3 regions of the Lelliottia nimipressuralis genome follow, and region 3 is predicted to be linked to each of the others. Evidence: riboswitches for the same ligand, from Rfam matches in the RefSeq annotation. Region 3 holds a riboswitch; each other region holds the start of a gene.
What was found. A riboswitch is a leader RNA that binds a small molecule or an ion and turns the genes downstream of it on or off. The one in region 3 is predicted to bind thiamine pyrophosphate.
Positions count from the first base shown of each region.

Region 1: it holds a riboswitch for thiamine pyrophosphate, as region 3 does, so the genes downstream of both, thiM (hydroxyethylthiazole kinase) here and thiC (phosphomethylpyrimidine synthase ThiC) in region 3, are expected to answer to the same signal.
Region 2: it holds a riboswitch for thiamine pyrophosphate, as region 3 does, so the genes downstream of both, thiB (thiamine ABC transporter substrate binding subunit) here and thiC (phosphomethylpyrimidine synthase ThiC) in region 3, are expected to answer to the same signal.

Region 1 covers NZ_CP167172.1:2,964,103-2,969,460, reverse strand. Annotated here, with positions in the region: gene ACB496_RS14235 (diaminobutyrate--2-oxoglutarate transaminase) at 1-1,080, opposite strand, end outside; gene ACB496_RS14230 (hypothetical protein) at 1,344-1,805, opposite strand; gene ACB496_RS14225 (YadA-like family protein) at 2,007-2,951, opposite strand; TPP riboswitch at 3,423-3,519, shown strand; gene thiM (hydroxyethylthiazole kinase) at 3,556-4,326, shown strand; gene thiD (bifunctional hydroxymethylpyrimidine kinase/phosphomethylpyrimidine kinase) at 4,323-5,123, shown strand; gene ACB496_RS14210 (GntR family transcriptional regulator) at 5,173-5,358, shown strand, end outside.
Region 2 covers NZ_CP167172.1:741,193-746,550, forward strand. Annotated here, with positions in the region: gene thiP (thiamine/thiamine pyrophosphate ABC transporter permease ThiP) at 1-626, opposite strand, end outside; gene thiB (thiamine ABC transporter substrate binding subunit) at 602-1,585, opposite strand; TPP riboswitch at 1,617-1,717, opposite strand; gene sgrR (HTH-type transcriptional regulator SgrR) at 1,754-3,409, opposite strand; gene sgrT (glucose uptake inhibitor SgrT) at 3,497-3,649, shown strand; gene ACB496_RS03500 (sugar efflux transporter) at 3,770-4,948, shown strand; gene leuD (3-isopropylmalate dehydratase small subunit) at 4,981-5,358, opposite strand, start outside.
Region 3 covers NZ_CP167172.1:221,810-227,167, forward strand. Annotated here, with positions in the region: gene thiG (thiazole synthase) at 1-260, opposite strand, end outside; gene thiS (sulfur carrier protein ThiS) at 262-462, opposite strand; gene ACB496_RS01050 (HesA/MoeB/ThiF family protein) at 446-1,201, opposite strand; gene thiE (thiamine phosphate synthase) at 1,194-1,829, opposite strand; gene thiC (phosphomethylpyrimidine synthase ThiC) at 1,829-3,724, opposite strand; TPP riboswitch at 3,808-3,916, opposite strand; gene rsd (sigma D regulator) at 3,970-4,467, opposite strand; gene nudC (NAD(+) diphosphatase) at 4,565-5,338, shown strand.

The DNA of each region.
Region 1 (5,358 bases), 2.0 Mb from region 3:
CTCAACCAGCTGGCCTTTCAGCCATTCGCCCTGAGCGGCCACTTTGTCAGCGATATTCTGATCTTTCAGAATTTTCAGCGTAGTCAGGCCGGTTGCCATCGCCAGCTGGTTGCCACGGAAGGTGCCGGTGTGATGACCTGGTGCCCAGGCATCGAACTGCTTTTTGATGCCGAGAACGGCCAGTGGCAGACCGCCGCCGACAGCTTTAGACATTACGATGATGTCTGGCTCGATACCCGCGTGTTCGAAGGCAAACTGCTTGCCGGTACGGCAGAAGCCAGCCTGAACTTCGTCGAGGATCAGCAGAATGCCGTGTTCCTGAGTCACTTTACGAATGCGCTGCAACCACTCAGCCGGAGCCGGGTTCACGCCGCCTTCGCCCTGAACCGCTTCCAGAATCACGGCAGCAGGTTTACGCACGCCGCTTTCGACGTCGTTGATCAGGTTATCAAAGTAGTAGGTCAGCGCTTTCACGCCCGCGTCACCGCCGATACCCAGCGGGCAGCGGTACTGGTGCGGGTAAGGCATGAACTGCACTTCTGGCATCATGTTATCGACCGCTTCTTTCGGAGACAGGTTACCTGTCACAGAGAGCGCGCCGTGGGTCATCCCGTGATAGCCGCCGGAGAAGCTGATAATGCTGCTGCGACCGGTGACTTTTTTCGCCAGTTTCAGCGCGGCTTCTACCGCATCGGCACCGGATGGGCCGGTGAACTGCAGGCAATATTCTTTGCCCTGGCCTGGCAGCAGGGAGAGCAGATACTCAGAGAACTCGTCTTTCAACGGTGTTGTCAGATCGAGAGTATGTAACGGCAAGCCGCTGGTAATGACATTTTGGATGCTTTTCAGCACATCAGGATGGTTATGGCCAAGCGCGAGGGTGCCAGCGCCGGCAAGACAGTCAAGGTATTCTTTATTATCTGCATCGGTAATCCACACGCCATCTGCTTTAGCGATCGCTAAAGGCAGTTTGCGAGGATAACTCCTGACGTTCGATTCAAACTCGGCCTGACGGGCCAGATAGGTTTCGTTGCTTTTGCGGGCATCTGCGGTGTCAATACGGACTTTATCCGTCATCATATCACTCCCACAACCGGGGCAGCCTTATGCGCCTCGATTGAATAAATAGTTAGTAAAGGATAGGGCGAGTAAAAAACGCGGCCAATATAGAGCCTTTTGGCGCGTGGCTCAATGGTTAATTTGTTTACTGTTTTGTTACAAAAGAGGGGGGTTAAAGAGCGTTCAATAACCCGATGTTTTTGATAACAAAAATCTGCCGCTTCGACGCGAAAAGCCCTCACCCCGCGCAATACAAAAAAGGCGGCACGTTAGCCGCCTTAACATTACTTCTGCGTGAACTGCAATAAGCCATGATCGCGGCCATGGGTTTTATTCCATGACGCATCGGTAATACCGTCTTCATCAAGGGTGATGGAGAGTACGTAACCCGCGCCTTTAATCTCATAACTATTCGCATTAAAACGCTTTATCGTCGCCTGCTTACCGTTGATTTTGGCGGTGAAAAAGCCGTTGCTGACGCTGGCTTTGATTCCGTTGGCCGTGAACGAGGCTTCACGCAGCGGGTCATGCACTTTGGCGCTCTGACCGTGCTGCACGGCGTTGGCGGCATTCTCAAGCGCCTGTTTTTCGGCCACGGCGTTCATCGTCGTGGTGCGGTTTTGCTCCGCTAAATAACAGGTATCGCGGCTGACGCCTTGCGCTTCACACTTCGCCATACGCTCAGCCGGAGAGGAACAGGCCGAAAGCGCAGAGACAGCAATGGCGACCATCATTAATTTCTTCATTTAATAACCTCTAACACATTGGATACAATTTAAAGATGAGATGAGATCGCGACAGGAGAAATAATCTCTGTACATCGTCCCGAGCCAAAATCCGGTCAGTATTAATAAAATATAAAGCACAGCAGAAAATATTATTATTTTTATCATGATGGCTATCATCAACAGGTACAAAATCACTCTTTAATAACGAGAGCAGATATATCAGAAGCCAATTCCGATACCCGCGCCCATCGCGAAATCGTTGTTGGTGGAATCACTGACACCCGCTTTAATCACGGTTGCGTCGCCTGCATGGAATGATGCGCCCACGCTCAGCGCCTGCTCATTTTTGAATGTCCCGACGCCTGCGGAAAACATCACCTGCTGGCCCACCTGTACCTGAGGCATTGACGCAATGGCGATGGCAGATGCCGCCCCGCTGCGGGATTCTTTCTTGTTATCGTCCACTTCATCTTTCAGGTTTTTGAACTGACTATTACTGGCGGACTGCTGTTGAGCAAACGACTGTTTCGCGTCTTGCAGGTCTTTCTCGACGCTCGCCGACTGCTGGGCAGCGGCACTCTGCAGATGGTTAATCTGCTGATTCACATCCTGTTTAGTCTGCTGAAGATCTTTATTCAGGCTGGCCGACTGCTGCGTGCTGGTGTTCTTCACCGTCGAAATCTGCTGATTCACATCCTGCTTAGTCTGCTGAAGATCTTTTTCAATATTGGTCGTTTGCTGCGTGGTGGTATTTGTTACCGTCGTAATCTGGTTAGTGATGTTCGTATTGGTCTGCTGAAGTGCATTATCGATGTCGATTTTCTGCTGAGTGACCGCATTATTCGTATTATCAATTTGCGTGTTTAAATCTGTTCGCGTCTGCTGTAAATCATAGTTGACCACCAGGACCGCATCTTTAGTGCTATTCAGATCGTCATCTACGCTACTGATACGCGTATTCAGTCCCTGAATAGCCTGTTCGCTATCGACTTTATTTTGGGTGATCTGGTTCTGATGATCGTTGATAAGACCGATAGCCGCCTGGTGATCGGACTCAACGGTATCTCCCCACGCTTGAGAATAATCTAATGGTGCAGCAAATACGCTTCCGGCGCAGATGAGAGTCAACGCAAATACAGCGACAGGGGTTTTACGAGTAAGCATTAATTTCACGATCTCAATCTCAACAATAAATGCAAAAATTCTTAGATATAACGCAGCTAAAAACCGACGCGAAAAATCGAGTCGAGTAGGTCTGCTCCAGAGGGTGTATTTCTTCGATGGTCACAATCTTATTAACCGGGCTGAACTATCGTCTAACTGACGCGCGTGAACTTTGACGCAGATCACGTGTAGTTCATATATCTAAGTTGCTGAAAGTAAACATTAATTTTACATAAAGCGTTGTTTTTATTTGTATTGTTACCCTGGTTTGCGAGGTGGTAGTGCCAAGAGAAGCGGAGAGTTAAAAACATTAAATCTGAATAATCAAAGAGATTAAATGTATACACAGTAAATGAATGTTGAGGCTATTTTTTTAATATTTTTGCCCTGACGCGCGACAGAAATTGGCTCGCGAAGGCTTGCCTGAGGCGATGGCTTGCTCTACCCTGCTAAAATTACTGAACTGCTCAGTAAATTGACTCGGGGTGCCCTTCTTTGTGAAGGCTGAGAAATACCCGTACCACCTGATCTGGATAATGCCAGCGTAGGGAAGTCAGATGCCCCTCACGGCTATCGCTTCTTGACGCAAGGCAGGAGCGAAACCATGCAGCCTGACCTGCTCGATTTACACGTTTTACACCACTTCCGTACCCGTTCTCCGCTTACTCACTGCATGACTAACGATGTAGTGCAGGCCTTTACCGCGAACGTTTTGCTGGCCCTCGGGGCCTCTCCGGCGATGGTTATCGAAGCCGAAGAGGCGGAGCAGTTTGCCGGGATAGCCGATGCGCTGTTAATCAATGTCGGTACGCTCACCTCGCCGCGCGCGCAGGCCATGCGCCGGGCAATTGAACGTGCGGTTGCCGCAGGGAAGCCCTGGACTCTCGATCCGGTGGCGGTCGGTGCGCTGGCGTTTCGCACCCGCTTTTGCCAGCAAATTCTCACTCTAAAACCCGCCGCCATCCGTGGGAATGCCTCAGAAATCCTTGCCCTTGCCGGCATGAGCGCGGGCGGTCGCGGGGTAGACACTACCGATACCGCTGCCAGCGCGTTGCCCGCAGCCCAGGCGCTGGCACGCCAGAGCAACGCCATTGTTGCGGTCACGGGGGAGGTGGATTACGTCACAGACGGGCAGCGAACGAAAACCATCGCTGGCGGCGATCCGATGATGACCCGCGTGGTCGGCACCGGCTGTGCCCTGTCAGCGGTGGTTGCGGCAAGTTGCTCGCTGCCGGGCGATCGGCTGGATAATGTGGCTGCCGCCTGTGGATGGATGAAGCGCGCGGGAAGCGTAGCCGCCGCACACAGCGCCGGGCCGGGCAGTTTTGCCAGCGCCTTTATCGACGCCCTCTGGAATCTGGAGGCGCAGGCATGAAACGTATCAACGCATTAACTATCGCAGGGACCGATCCGAGCGGCGGCGCGGGTATTCAGGCTGATCTCAAAACGTTCTCCGCTCTCGGGGCTTATGGCTGCTCGGTCATCACCGCGCTGGTGGCGCAAAATACCCGTGGCGTGCAGTCGGTCTATCGCATTGAGCCAGATTTTGTCGCGGCTCAGCTTGATTCCGTGTTCAGCGACGTACGCATTGATACCACCAAAATCGGCATGCTGGCCGAAACCGATATCGTTGAAGCGGTGGCCGAGCGGCTGAAGCGTTATCAGGTGCAAAACGTGGTGCTCGATACGGTGATGCTGGCGAAAAGTGGCGATCCGCTGCTTTCAACGTCTGCCGTTGAAACCCTGCGTAAAAAGCTGTTGCCGCAGGTTTCGCTCATTACGCCGAATCTGCCGGAAGCGGCGGCGCTGCTCGATGCGCCGCACGCCCGCAGCGAACAGGAGATGAAAGAGCAGGGCCGTGCATTACTGGCGCTGGGCTGTGAAGCGGTGCTGATGAAGGGCGGTCATCTGGACGACGCCGAAAGCCCGGACTGGCTCTTTACCCGCGACGGTGCGCAGCGATTTACCGCCCCGCGCGTCATCACCAAAAACACCCACGGCACCGGCTGCACCCTGTCGGCAGCACTGGCGGCGCGGCGTCCGCGTCATGAAAACTGGGCCGATACGGTGCAGGACGCTAAAGCCTGGCTCTCACTGGCGCTCGCCAAAGCCGATACTCTGGAAGTCGGTCACGGTATTGGCCCGGTTCACCATTTTCATGCATGGTGGTAAAGCGCTGAAGGAGTATACTGAATAAGGACTTTCTTCCAGGAAAACAGAGATGGAACAAGCGCATACCCGGTTAATTGCTCAACTGAATGAACGGTTTGCGGCGGTGGATAATACCCCGCTTTATCTGAGATTTGCCGAGACGGTAAAAAACGCCGTGCGCAGCGGAATGCTGGAGCATGGCAACATTTTGCCGGGCGAGCGCGATCTGAGCCAGTTGACCGGGGTGTCGCGCATT
Region 2 (5,358 bases), 520 kb from region 3:
GCGAAGCAGAGCATAAAAATTAATGCTGCAACGGGCGGGATCTGCCGCCGCAGCCACGGCCACTCAACAAAGCGAAAGAAGGCAAATCCGCGCATTCCGAGCTGGGCGGCCAGCTGTCGCTGTTCGCCAGGGATATTTTCCAGCGCCTGTAAGAACAGTCGCGTCGCCATGGGCATATTGAAAAAAACGTGGGCCAGCAGGATGCCCTGCAGGCCGTAAGGCGAAAATGTCCATTCGATGCCAAACACACTCAACAGCGTGGCGATCCACCCCTGGCGCCCATACACGCTCAGAATACCGAAGACGGCGACCAGTACGGGCAGGATCAGCGTCATCGCGCACAGGCGCAGCAGCGCTTGTCTTCCGGGAAAACGGCGGCGATACAGCGCCCGTGCCAAAAAGATCGCCGGGACGACCGAGAGCAGGGCTGAGAGAAATGCCTGCCAGAAGGAGAATCGCACCACGTGCCAGAGATAGCTATCGTGCCACAGCGCGGCGAGATCGCTTTGCGGTGCGTTCAGCCACAGGGCAAGAAAAGCCCCCAGGCTCACCACCACCATCAGCGTGGCGGCAGTCAGCCCAGGGAGCAGCCAGCCGGGAATTAGCGGCTGACGGCGCGTTGCCATTCACTGATCCAGGCGGCGCGTTGAGTGGAAACCTGCTGCGGGGTGAACTCCAGCGTGGTTTGCGGTTTGCTCAACTGATCGAAGCCCGCAGGCAGTTTCACGTCGGTCACCGGATACATCCAGTTGCCCGTCGGGACGGCGTTCTGGAACGCAGGCGAGACCATAAATTTCAGGAACTTCTCGGCCAGTTCCGGCTCTTTGCTGGCCGCGGTGCGGGCGGCGACTTCCACCTGCAGATAGTGGCCTTCGGCAAAGTTAGCGGCGGCGTAGTTGTCTTTTTTCTCTTCGATAATGTGGTAGGCCGGCGAGGTGGTGTAGCTCAGGACCAGATCGCTTTCGCCTTTCAGGAACAGGCCGTAGGCTTCGCTCCAGCCTTTGGTGACGGTGACGGTTTTCGCCGCCAGTTTTTGCCAGGCTTCCGGCGCTTTGTCGCCGTACACTTTTTGCATCCACAGCAGCAGGCCAAGGCCCGGTGTGCTGGTGCGGGGGTCCTGATAAATCACGCGCCATTTCTGGTTGCTCTCGACCAGCTCTTTCAGGCTTTTCGGCGGATTCTTCAACTTGTTTTTATCGTAGACAAAGGCAAAGTAACCGTAATCGAAGGGGACAAAGGTGTCGTTTTTCCAGCCGCCCGGAACGTTCACCGCATCGGCGGCGATACCGCTTTTGGCAAAGAGTTTGGTTTGCGAGGCCGCTTCCAGCAGGTTGTTATCCAGGCCCAGCACCACGTCGGCCTTGCTGTTTTTGCCCTCCATCCGCAGACGGTTGAGCAGCGAAACGCCATCTTCCAGCGCCACGAATTTCAGTTCGCAGTGACAGTCGGCTTCAAAAGCTTTTTTGACCACCGGGCCTGGGCCCCAGTCGGCTGCAAAGGAGTCGTAGGTGTAGACCGTTAAAACGGGCTTGGCAAACGCAGGCAGCGCGAAGAGCGCCAGCAGGGGGAGAACTTTTTTTAACACTTTGCACCTCAAAGTTGAGTGGCAAAGGATTTTGAGCGACAGCCTCAAATCCCTTCGCCGGCGTTATCCGGATCAGGTTCGACGGGTATTATCTCAGCGCACATCATCGATGCAGCACCCCGTTGAGAACGGCGGTATTGTAATGATTTGGTGAATATTACGAAAGTGTTATGGTTCCGGCGGCGCAAACCAGGCGGATTTAAAGTCAAACCAGCCGAGCGTGTTCATGCGTAAGCCGCGCATACTGCGCTGTCCCTGAATCATCAGCCAGTGGTGGATCAGCGGTACCATCGCCTGCTGGGACAGCAACTGCTGGCACCAGACCGCCAGATTCATCTCTCCGGCGCGCCACTGAGCGGCGTCCTGCTGCCAGTCGCGGGCAATGCAGTGCTGGATCAGCGGGATCTCATACAGGTGCGAGAAGAGCGAGAAATCGAGCGGCAGAGTGAAGTTCGCGCTGTTGAGCCAGATATCGCTCACCGCTTCGCCGCGATGCCATTCATCGTAATCCACCTCCTGAATTTCCAGCGTCACGCCTTCCGCGGCCAGCAGTTTGCTCATGATGCGCGCAATAAAGCGGTGCTCAACGTGTTCGCGATAATAGGTGAGGGTAATGGTTTCCAGCCCGGCGGGCTTTTCGCCGCGCCCAGGACGGGCGTGGTGCCAGCGAGGCAGCAGCCCGTAGGCCGGGAACCAGTAGGTCTGGTGCTGGTCTTCCGCCTGATAGATCAGATTGGCGGGGGCGAGGATCTGGCTTATCCACTGGCGCACCTCGCTGCTGGCACCCCGGTGGGTGCGGGCGTCAAACAGTAGATAGTAGCAACCCTCTTCGAGGCGGCTTTCGACGGCTTTTTCGCCTTCGGTCGGGCCTTCCAGCGTCAGGCCGGGGCTGAACTCTTCGCTGATGTCCGGCAGCACCCAGACATTCACCTCGTCAATCAGCGCGCGGTAGCCAAAGTAGTCATCGAAGGCGCGGATTTTCAACTGGTTACTGTTATTGCGCATCACGGCGTAAGGGCCGGTGCCGACGGGCTGACTGGCGAAACTGGGCATGCTCTCCCATTCATGAGGCAAAATCATCGACGGGACATAGCCCATCAGCCACGGCAGCCACTGATCAGGCTCGGAAAGCTCGATATCCAGCGTCCAGGCGGTAGGAGAGTGAATGTGTGCGATGTGGGAGTAGAGCGGCAGCCCGCGAGCGCGCTGCAGAGAAGCGATCACATCGTTCATCTCCAGCTCGCGGCCATGATGAAAATGGATGCCGGGACGCAAAAAAAAGCGCCAGTGCAGCGGAGAAAGTTGCTGCCAGTGGTGCGCGATGTCGGCTTCCAGTTCCCCGTTTTCCTCATTTATGCGCGTCAGGCCGCTAAAGATTTGTCGCGCCATGTGCGTTTCGGAGCGGCGTAGCGCCGTGCCCGGCAGCAGGTTTTTCATCGGACGATAGTAGAGCACGCGCAGGATGTGCTTTCCCTGGCGGAAACTGCGACCCAGATGGGAGACCAGCATCTGGCGCACGGCGGCTTTGTCGCCCACCAACTGCACCAGCTGATCGATGCGGTCTTGCTCCAGCAGGTCTTCAGCGCGCTGCTGTTGTAAGGCCAGACCGGTATACAGGAAGGTTAAGCGCGAACGCTTTCCGCGCCCTGCTTCCGCCTCCCAGTTCAGCCAGCCCTGCTGCTGCATGGTGTTCAGCAGCGTGCGCATGTGGCGGCGCGAGCAGTTCAGCAGTTCCGCCAGTTCGTTCAGCGTGGTCTCTTTTGACTGGCCTTCGCAGCACTGCCAGAGGCGGATGAATTGTTGTTGCAGACGACCAGACGGCATAAAAGGGGAACTCCTGACAAAAAATCAGCAATTTATTAATCCTCATATTAAGCCAATAATCCTCCTTGTTGAAGTGAGGAGGTAAATATGAAGAGGTCTACCGCACGTCAGTTTTATCAGCACTACTTTTCAGCGACAAAGGGAGTGTCCTGGCTGGCCCGCCAGTGCGCAGAACAGCGCCTGAAAATGCTTGAAGATCTGATGCAGTGGGACGTTACGAAATCGACCTCTGACCGCTGACTCGCCTCGATCATGTGTGACTGAGTATTGGTGCTTATCACCCGCCAGCAAAATGTTTTTGCTGGCTTTTTTCGTTTACACTGCCTCTCCATTTCGCTCCTCTTTGACAAGGAACTGCGCATGCTCTGGTTGATGACGATGGGCCGCCGCCTGAATGGCGTGTATGCCGCTTTTATGCTGGTGGCCTTTATGATGGGCGTCGCGGGGGCGCTACAGGCGCCGACCCTGAGCCTGTTCCTGAGTCGTGAGGTGGGCGCACAGCCTTTCTGGGTGGGCCTGTTTTACACGGTCAACGCCATTGCCGGGATCCTGGTCAGCCTGTGGCTGGCAAAACGATCCGACAGCCAGGGCGATCGCCGCAAATTAATTCTGTTCTGTTGCGCGATGGCCATCGGCAACGCTCTGCTGTTTGCCTTCAACCGTCACTATCTGACGCTGCTCACCTGCGGGGTGCTGCTGGCCTCGCTCGCCAATACCGCCATGCCGCAGCTTTTTGCGCTCGCCCGTGAGTACGCGGACAGCTCGGCGCGGGAAGTGGTGATGTTCAGCTCGGTGATGCGTGCACAGCTCTCCCTGGCGTGGGTGATCGGCCCGCCGCTGGCCTTTATGCTGGCGCTGAATTACGGCTTTACGGTGATGTTCTCCATTGCGGCCGGGATTTTTGCCATCAGCCTGGCGCTGATCGCCTTTGTGCTGCCGTCGGTCGCCCGGGTGGAGCAGGCGGCGGATACGCCCGTCACCCAGGTGAGCGGCTGGCACAATAAAAACGTGCGCATGCTGTTTATTGCCTCGACGCTGATGTGGACCTGCAACACCATGTATATCATCGATATGCCCCTGTGGATCAGCAGCGATCTGGGGCTGCCGGATAAGCTCGCCGGGATCTTAATGGGTACCGCCGCCGGGCTGGAAATCCCGGCAATGATCCTCGCGGGCTTTTACGTGAAGCGCTTTGGCAAACGCCGGATGATGGTGGTTGCGGTGGCGGCTGGCGTCCTGTTTTACCTGGGATTAATCCTGTTTCACAGTCGCGAAGCGCTGCTGGCGTTGCAGCTTTTTAACGCGATTTTTATCGGCATTGTCGCCGGGATTGGGATGCTGTGGTTCCAGGATCTGATGCCCGGGCGGGCAGGATCTGCCACGACGTTATTCACCAACAGTATTTCGACAGGGGTGATTCTGGCGGGGGTGATTCAGGGAGCGCTGGCGCAAAGCTATGGTCACTTTGCCGTGTATTGGGTGATTGCGGGGATCTCGCTGGTGACGCTGGCGCTGACGCTTCGCGTCAAAGAGAGTTAAACAAAAAGGCCCGCTTGCGCGGGCCTTTTTCGTTAGCGCATAAACGCCGGTTGTTTGTTTTCGTAGGCCGCAATGGACGCTTCGTGCTGCAGGGTCAAACCAATGCTGTCGAGGCCGTTGATCATGCAGTGACGGCGGAAGTCGTCGATTTTAAAGCTGTAAGTTTTGTCACCCGCTTTCACCACCTGCGCTTCCAGATCCACTTCGAACGAAATGCCCGGATTCGCCTTCACCAGCGCGAACAGTTCATCGACCTGTTCGTCGGTCAGCGTCACCGGCAGCAACTGATTGTTGAAGCTGTTGCCGTAAAAGATGTCGGCAAAGCTCGGGGCGATCACCACTTTAAAACCGTAGTCCGTCAGCGCCCACGGGGCGTGTTCTCGGGACGAGCCACAGCCAAAGTTTTCGCG
Region 3 (5,358 bases):
TCGCGTGCCAGTTGGGCGGCAAACACCGCCTCTTCTGCCGTTTTCGCCCCAGACGTGTTGGGCAGAAGCGTCACGCCCGCCGCCAGAAGCGGGGCCAGGATCGCATCGCTGTGATGACGCAAATTCACGCGTTTCATCGCCAGCGTCACCAGCTCGCTACCACTCTCGCGAATGGCATCGACCATCAGCTGTGGCGAAGCGAATTTTCCGGTGCCGGTGAAAAGGTGTGATTCAAAGAGTTTATCCGCAATACGTAACATATCAGCCTCCCGCGATGACCTGAAAAAGCAGGATCTGATCGCCATCCCGTACCTGCTGATGTTCCCACTGCTCACGCGGCAGGATCTGTTGATTAAGGGCCAGCGCCATACCCGGCTTCAGCTGGCGTAGCTGGTCGAGAAGGGCTGCGACGCTAAGCCCCGAAACGCACTGCATTGGCTCATCGTTAAACAGAATGCGCATGCTGTCCTCCGCATACCGGGCACCCGCTGGCGCGCTGCAATGCCAGATGCCGCCAGTTTCCTGAACGGGCATCGAACATCCGCAGCGTATTGCGCGGGGTCGCCATTTTGCTGATGAGCTTGATCGCCTCCAGCGCCTGCAAGGTGCCCATCACGCCGACGACCGGCCCGAGGATCCCCGCCGTACGGCAGTTGCGCTGCGGCTCTTCATCGTCCGGCCACAGGCAGCGGTAGCAGCCCTGCGCCCACGGCGGCGTTAGCACCATCATCTGCCCGCCAAACCCAACGGCGCTGGCGGTAATGAGCGGCGTATCGAGGGCCACGCAGGCGGCGTTGATCGCCTGACGTGTCGCCATATTGTCGGTGCAATCCAGCACCACATCGGCGCGGGCGACCTCCTGATGGAGCGCGTCTCCCTCCAGCCGCTTCTGCACGGCAATGAGCGTAATGTCAGGGTTGAGCGCATTCAGCCGCTGGGTGGTGATCTGCGCTTTTGGCTGGTTAATGTCCTCGGTGGTGAACAGAATTTGCCGCTGCAAATTGCTCAGATGGACATCGTCGTCGTCGGCTAACACCAGCGTGCCGACGCCAGCGCCGGCCAGATAGAGCGCAGCAGGCGCGCCGAGTCCTCCGAGGCCGATGATCAACACCCGGCTGTCGAGCAGCGTTTGCTGACCCTCGACGGCGATATCGTCGAGCAGGATCTGGCGGCTGTAGCGCATGAAATCAGTGTCATTCATCGCCCGCTCCCGCCAGCTGCAACAGCTGTTCAGTGGCCGCCCGCCAGTCTGCTGCCTGCGTAATGGCGCTGACCACCGCGATACTGCCGACGCCGGTTTCCAGCACTGCCGGAGCACGCGCCAGGCTGATACCGCCGATAGCGACGGTCGGGTAATCACCCAGACGAGCGATATGGCGCGCCAGCTGCGCCAGCCCTTGCGGGGCTGACGGCATCTGTTTAGTTTGCGTCGGGAAGACGTGGCCGAGCGCGATATAGGAGGGGCGAGCGGCGAGCGCCACGTCGATCTCCATATCATCATGAGTCGAAACGCCCAGGCGCAGGCCTGCCTCGCGAATAGCGCTCAGATCGGTGGTCTCGAGATCTTCCTGACCCAGATGCACACCGTAGGCCTGATGCTTAATCGCCAGCTGCCAGTAATCGTTGATAAATAACCGGGCGTCAAAGCGGTGCCCCAGTTCGATGGCAGCTATCACATCGCTTTCCACCTCTTCATCACGCTTGTCTTTGATGCGCAGCTGGAGCGTTTTGACGCCTGCCTCAAGCAGGCGTTCAATCCATTCCACGCTGTCGACGACCGGGTAAAGCCCTAAGCGCAGGGGCACCGGGGGGAAATCGGGCTGGTACATTACGCCTCCTCTTTTTTGAGGTAGATTTCGCCGCCTTTAGCGCGGAAGTTTTCTGACATGTCAGCCATGCCCACTTCGATCACCTGCTTGGCGGCGTAGTCGCGCACTTCCTGGCTGATTTTCATTGAGCAGAATTTTGGCCCACACATGGAGCAGAAGTGCGCCACTTTGCCGGACTCCTGCGGCAGGGTTTCATCGTGGTAGGCGCGTGCGGTGAACGGGTCGAGAGCCAGATTGAACTGGTCTTCCCAGCGGAATTCAAATCGAGCTTTCGACATGGCGTTATCGCGGATCTGCGCGCCCGGGTGGCCTTTGGCTAAATCTGCCGCGTGGGCGGCGATTTTGTAGGTGATCAGCCCCTGCTTCACGTCCTCTTTGTTCGGCAGGCCGAGATGCTCTTTCGGGGTGACATAGCAGAGCATGGCGCAGCCAAACCAGCCGATCATCGCCGCGCCGATACCAGAGGTGAAGTGGTCGTAGCCCGGTGCAATATCGGTGGTCAGCGGCCCAAGGGTGTAGAACGGTGCTTCGTGGCAGTGCTCCAGCTCTTCAGTCATATTGCGGCGAATCATCTGCATTGGTACGTGGCCAGGGCCTTCAATCATCACCTGCACGTCATATTCCCAGGCGATTTTGGTCAGCTCGCCCAGGGTGTGCAGCTCAGCAAACTGTGCTTCGTCGTTGGCATCGCGAATAGAGCCAGGACGCAGGCCGTCGCCCAGCGACAGGGAGACGTCGTAAGCGGCGCAGATTTCACAAATCTCGCGGAAGTGTTCGTAGAGGAAGTTTTCCTGATGATGCGACAGGCACCATTTCGCCATGATTGAGCCGCCGCGCGACACAATCCCGGTCAGGCGTTTGGCGGTCATTGGCACGTAGCGCAGCAGTACACCGGCGTGGATGGTGAAGTAATCTACCCCCTGTTCGGCCTGTTCCAGCAGCGTATCGCGGAACGCTTCCCAGGTGAGATCTTCGGCGATCCCGTTTACCTTCTCCAGCGCCTGATAGATTGGGACCGTGCCGATCGGTACCGGGCTGTTACGCAGGATCCACTCGCGGGTTTCGTGGATGTAGCGCCCGGTGGAGAGATCCATCACCGTGTCCGCGCCCCAGCGGGTGGACCACACCAGTTTTTCGACCTCTTCTTCGATGGAGGAGGTGACCGCAGAGTTGCCGATATTGGCGTTCACTTTCACCAGGAAGTTGCGGCCAATAATCATCGGTTCCGATTCCGGGTGGTTTATGTTGGCAGGGATAATCGCCCGGCCAGCGGCCACTTCATCACGCACGAATTCCGGCGTGATGTTCTCCGGCAGGCGAGCGCCAAAACCTTCGCCCGGATGCTGGTGGCGCAGAACTTCGCTGCGAATGCGCTCGCGCCCCATGTTTTCGCGGATGGCGATGAATTCCATCTCCGGCGTTACGATCCCCTGGCGTGCATAGTGCAGCTGGGTCACGCATTTTCCCGCTTTCGCCCGTTTCGGCGTCAACAGACCGGAGAAACGCAGCCCGTCCAGACCATCGTCCGCCAGACGCTCTTTGGTGTACGCGGAGCTGCGGTCGGTCAGTGATTCGCTGTCCTGGCGCGCCTCAATCCACGGCTGACGCAGTTTTGCCAGCCCCTGCTGGACGTTGATGGCCACGTCCGCATCGCCATAAGGGCCAGAGGTGTCGTAGACCGGCACTGCTTCGTTATCTTCAAACTGGGGATTTTCTTTGCTGCCACCGATGAGTGTCGGGCTGAGCTGGATTTCACGCATCGGGACGCGGATATCGTCCTGCGAACCGGTGATGTAAATACGTCTGGAGTTCGGGAAAGCAGTGCCTTCCAGGGTATCGATGAAGTGTTGTGCTTGTGCGCGCTGTTCGCGGCGGGTCAGTTTAGTTGCAGACATAGCTCATTCCAAAAAAGTAAGGAGTGGCTTGTCAGACGACGGATGAAGCAAGAGGTGTGATCACCCAGAGAGGGTGATACAACAGCATTTTGACTCTTGTTCCCTTCGCAGGTATTAGCCTGATCAGGTTCCGCGGATCCCGAATTAACGGTCTCAGCCCGGCTTTCGCACTGGGCACTCCGACAAGAAAACGCGCCTGCAGTGCAGGTGCGGTATTTGTAAATTACTCGTTAACGCTTAAGAACTCAAGCTGGCCGCGCGATGTTGTCTTCGTTGCTGGCTTTTGGATTGCTGTCCAGCACCAGGGCGATGAGCTTGTCTTCCAGTGTGAACCGCGCTTCCATCGCTTCGCCGAGATCGGAAAGGGCCTGCTGGAAATCCAGATAATTGTCCTGATCGATGGCGTTTTCGAGCGTTGAGTCGTAATAGTCCATGATCTGCTGAGTATTGGCTTCCAGCAGTGGGTAGAGCTTCGTGGCCGCTAAATACGGGCTGGTCCCTTCCATTTCGCGAATAATACGTTCATATAGATTAAAATGACCGTCGGAAAGGTAGTCGACCAGGCTTTGACAAAAATCATCCAGCGCTTTTTCATTCAACCGCATATACGATTCTTTGCCAGGCTTAATGCCAACCAGATTGTAGTAAGCAACAAGCAAATGTTTACGCACGTGCAGCCAGCGATCGACCAGGTCATGACTTCCTCCGACGCGCTCTGTCAGGCTTTGTAGCTGGTTTAGCATGTTTGACTCCACAAGGTTAAGATGAAAAAGCTGGCCACCCGGAAATGTAAGAATATTGTTATCAACATGCCTGTGAAGCAAAGGTAGTGCAATAGATATGGATCGTATAATTGAAAAATTAGATCGCGGCTGGTGGATCGTCAGCCACGAACAAAAATTATGGTTGCCCGGCGGAGAATTACCTTACGGCGAGGCAGGACGTTTCGATCTTGCGGGGCAGAGGGCACTCTGGCTCGGCGAATGGCAGGGCGATCCCGTGTGGTTGATCCAGCAAAATCGCCATCACGAAATGGGATCGGTTCGCCAGGTGATCGATCTGGACGTCGGTCTGTTCCAGCTGGCCGGGCGTGGCGTGCAACTGGCAGAATTTTTCCGATCCCATAAGTTCTGCGGCTACTGCGGGCACACCATGCACCAGAGTAAATCCGAGTGGGCCATGCTGTGCAGCCACTGCCGGGAGCGCTACTACCCGCAAATCGCCCCGTGCATCATCGTCGCCATTCGTCGGGATGACACTATTCTGCTGGCGCAACACACTCGCCATCGCAATGGCGTGCATACGGTGCTGGCTGGCTTTGTCGAAGTGGGTGAGACGCTCGAACAGGCTGTTGCTCGCGAAGTGATGGAAGAGAGCAGCATCAAGGTGAAAAACCTGCGTTACGTCACCTCCCAGCCGTGGCCCTTCCCCATGTCGCTGATGACAGCGTTTATGGCGGATTATGACAGCGGCGATATCGTGATCGACCAAAAAGAGCTGCTGGAAGCCAACTGGTATCGCTACGACGACTTACCCCTTCTCCCGCCATCGGGCACCGTGGCGCGTCGTCTGATAGAAGATACCGTCGCGATGTGTCGGGCCGACTATGAATGAATCACATGTTACACTGGCGG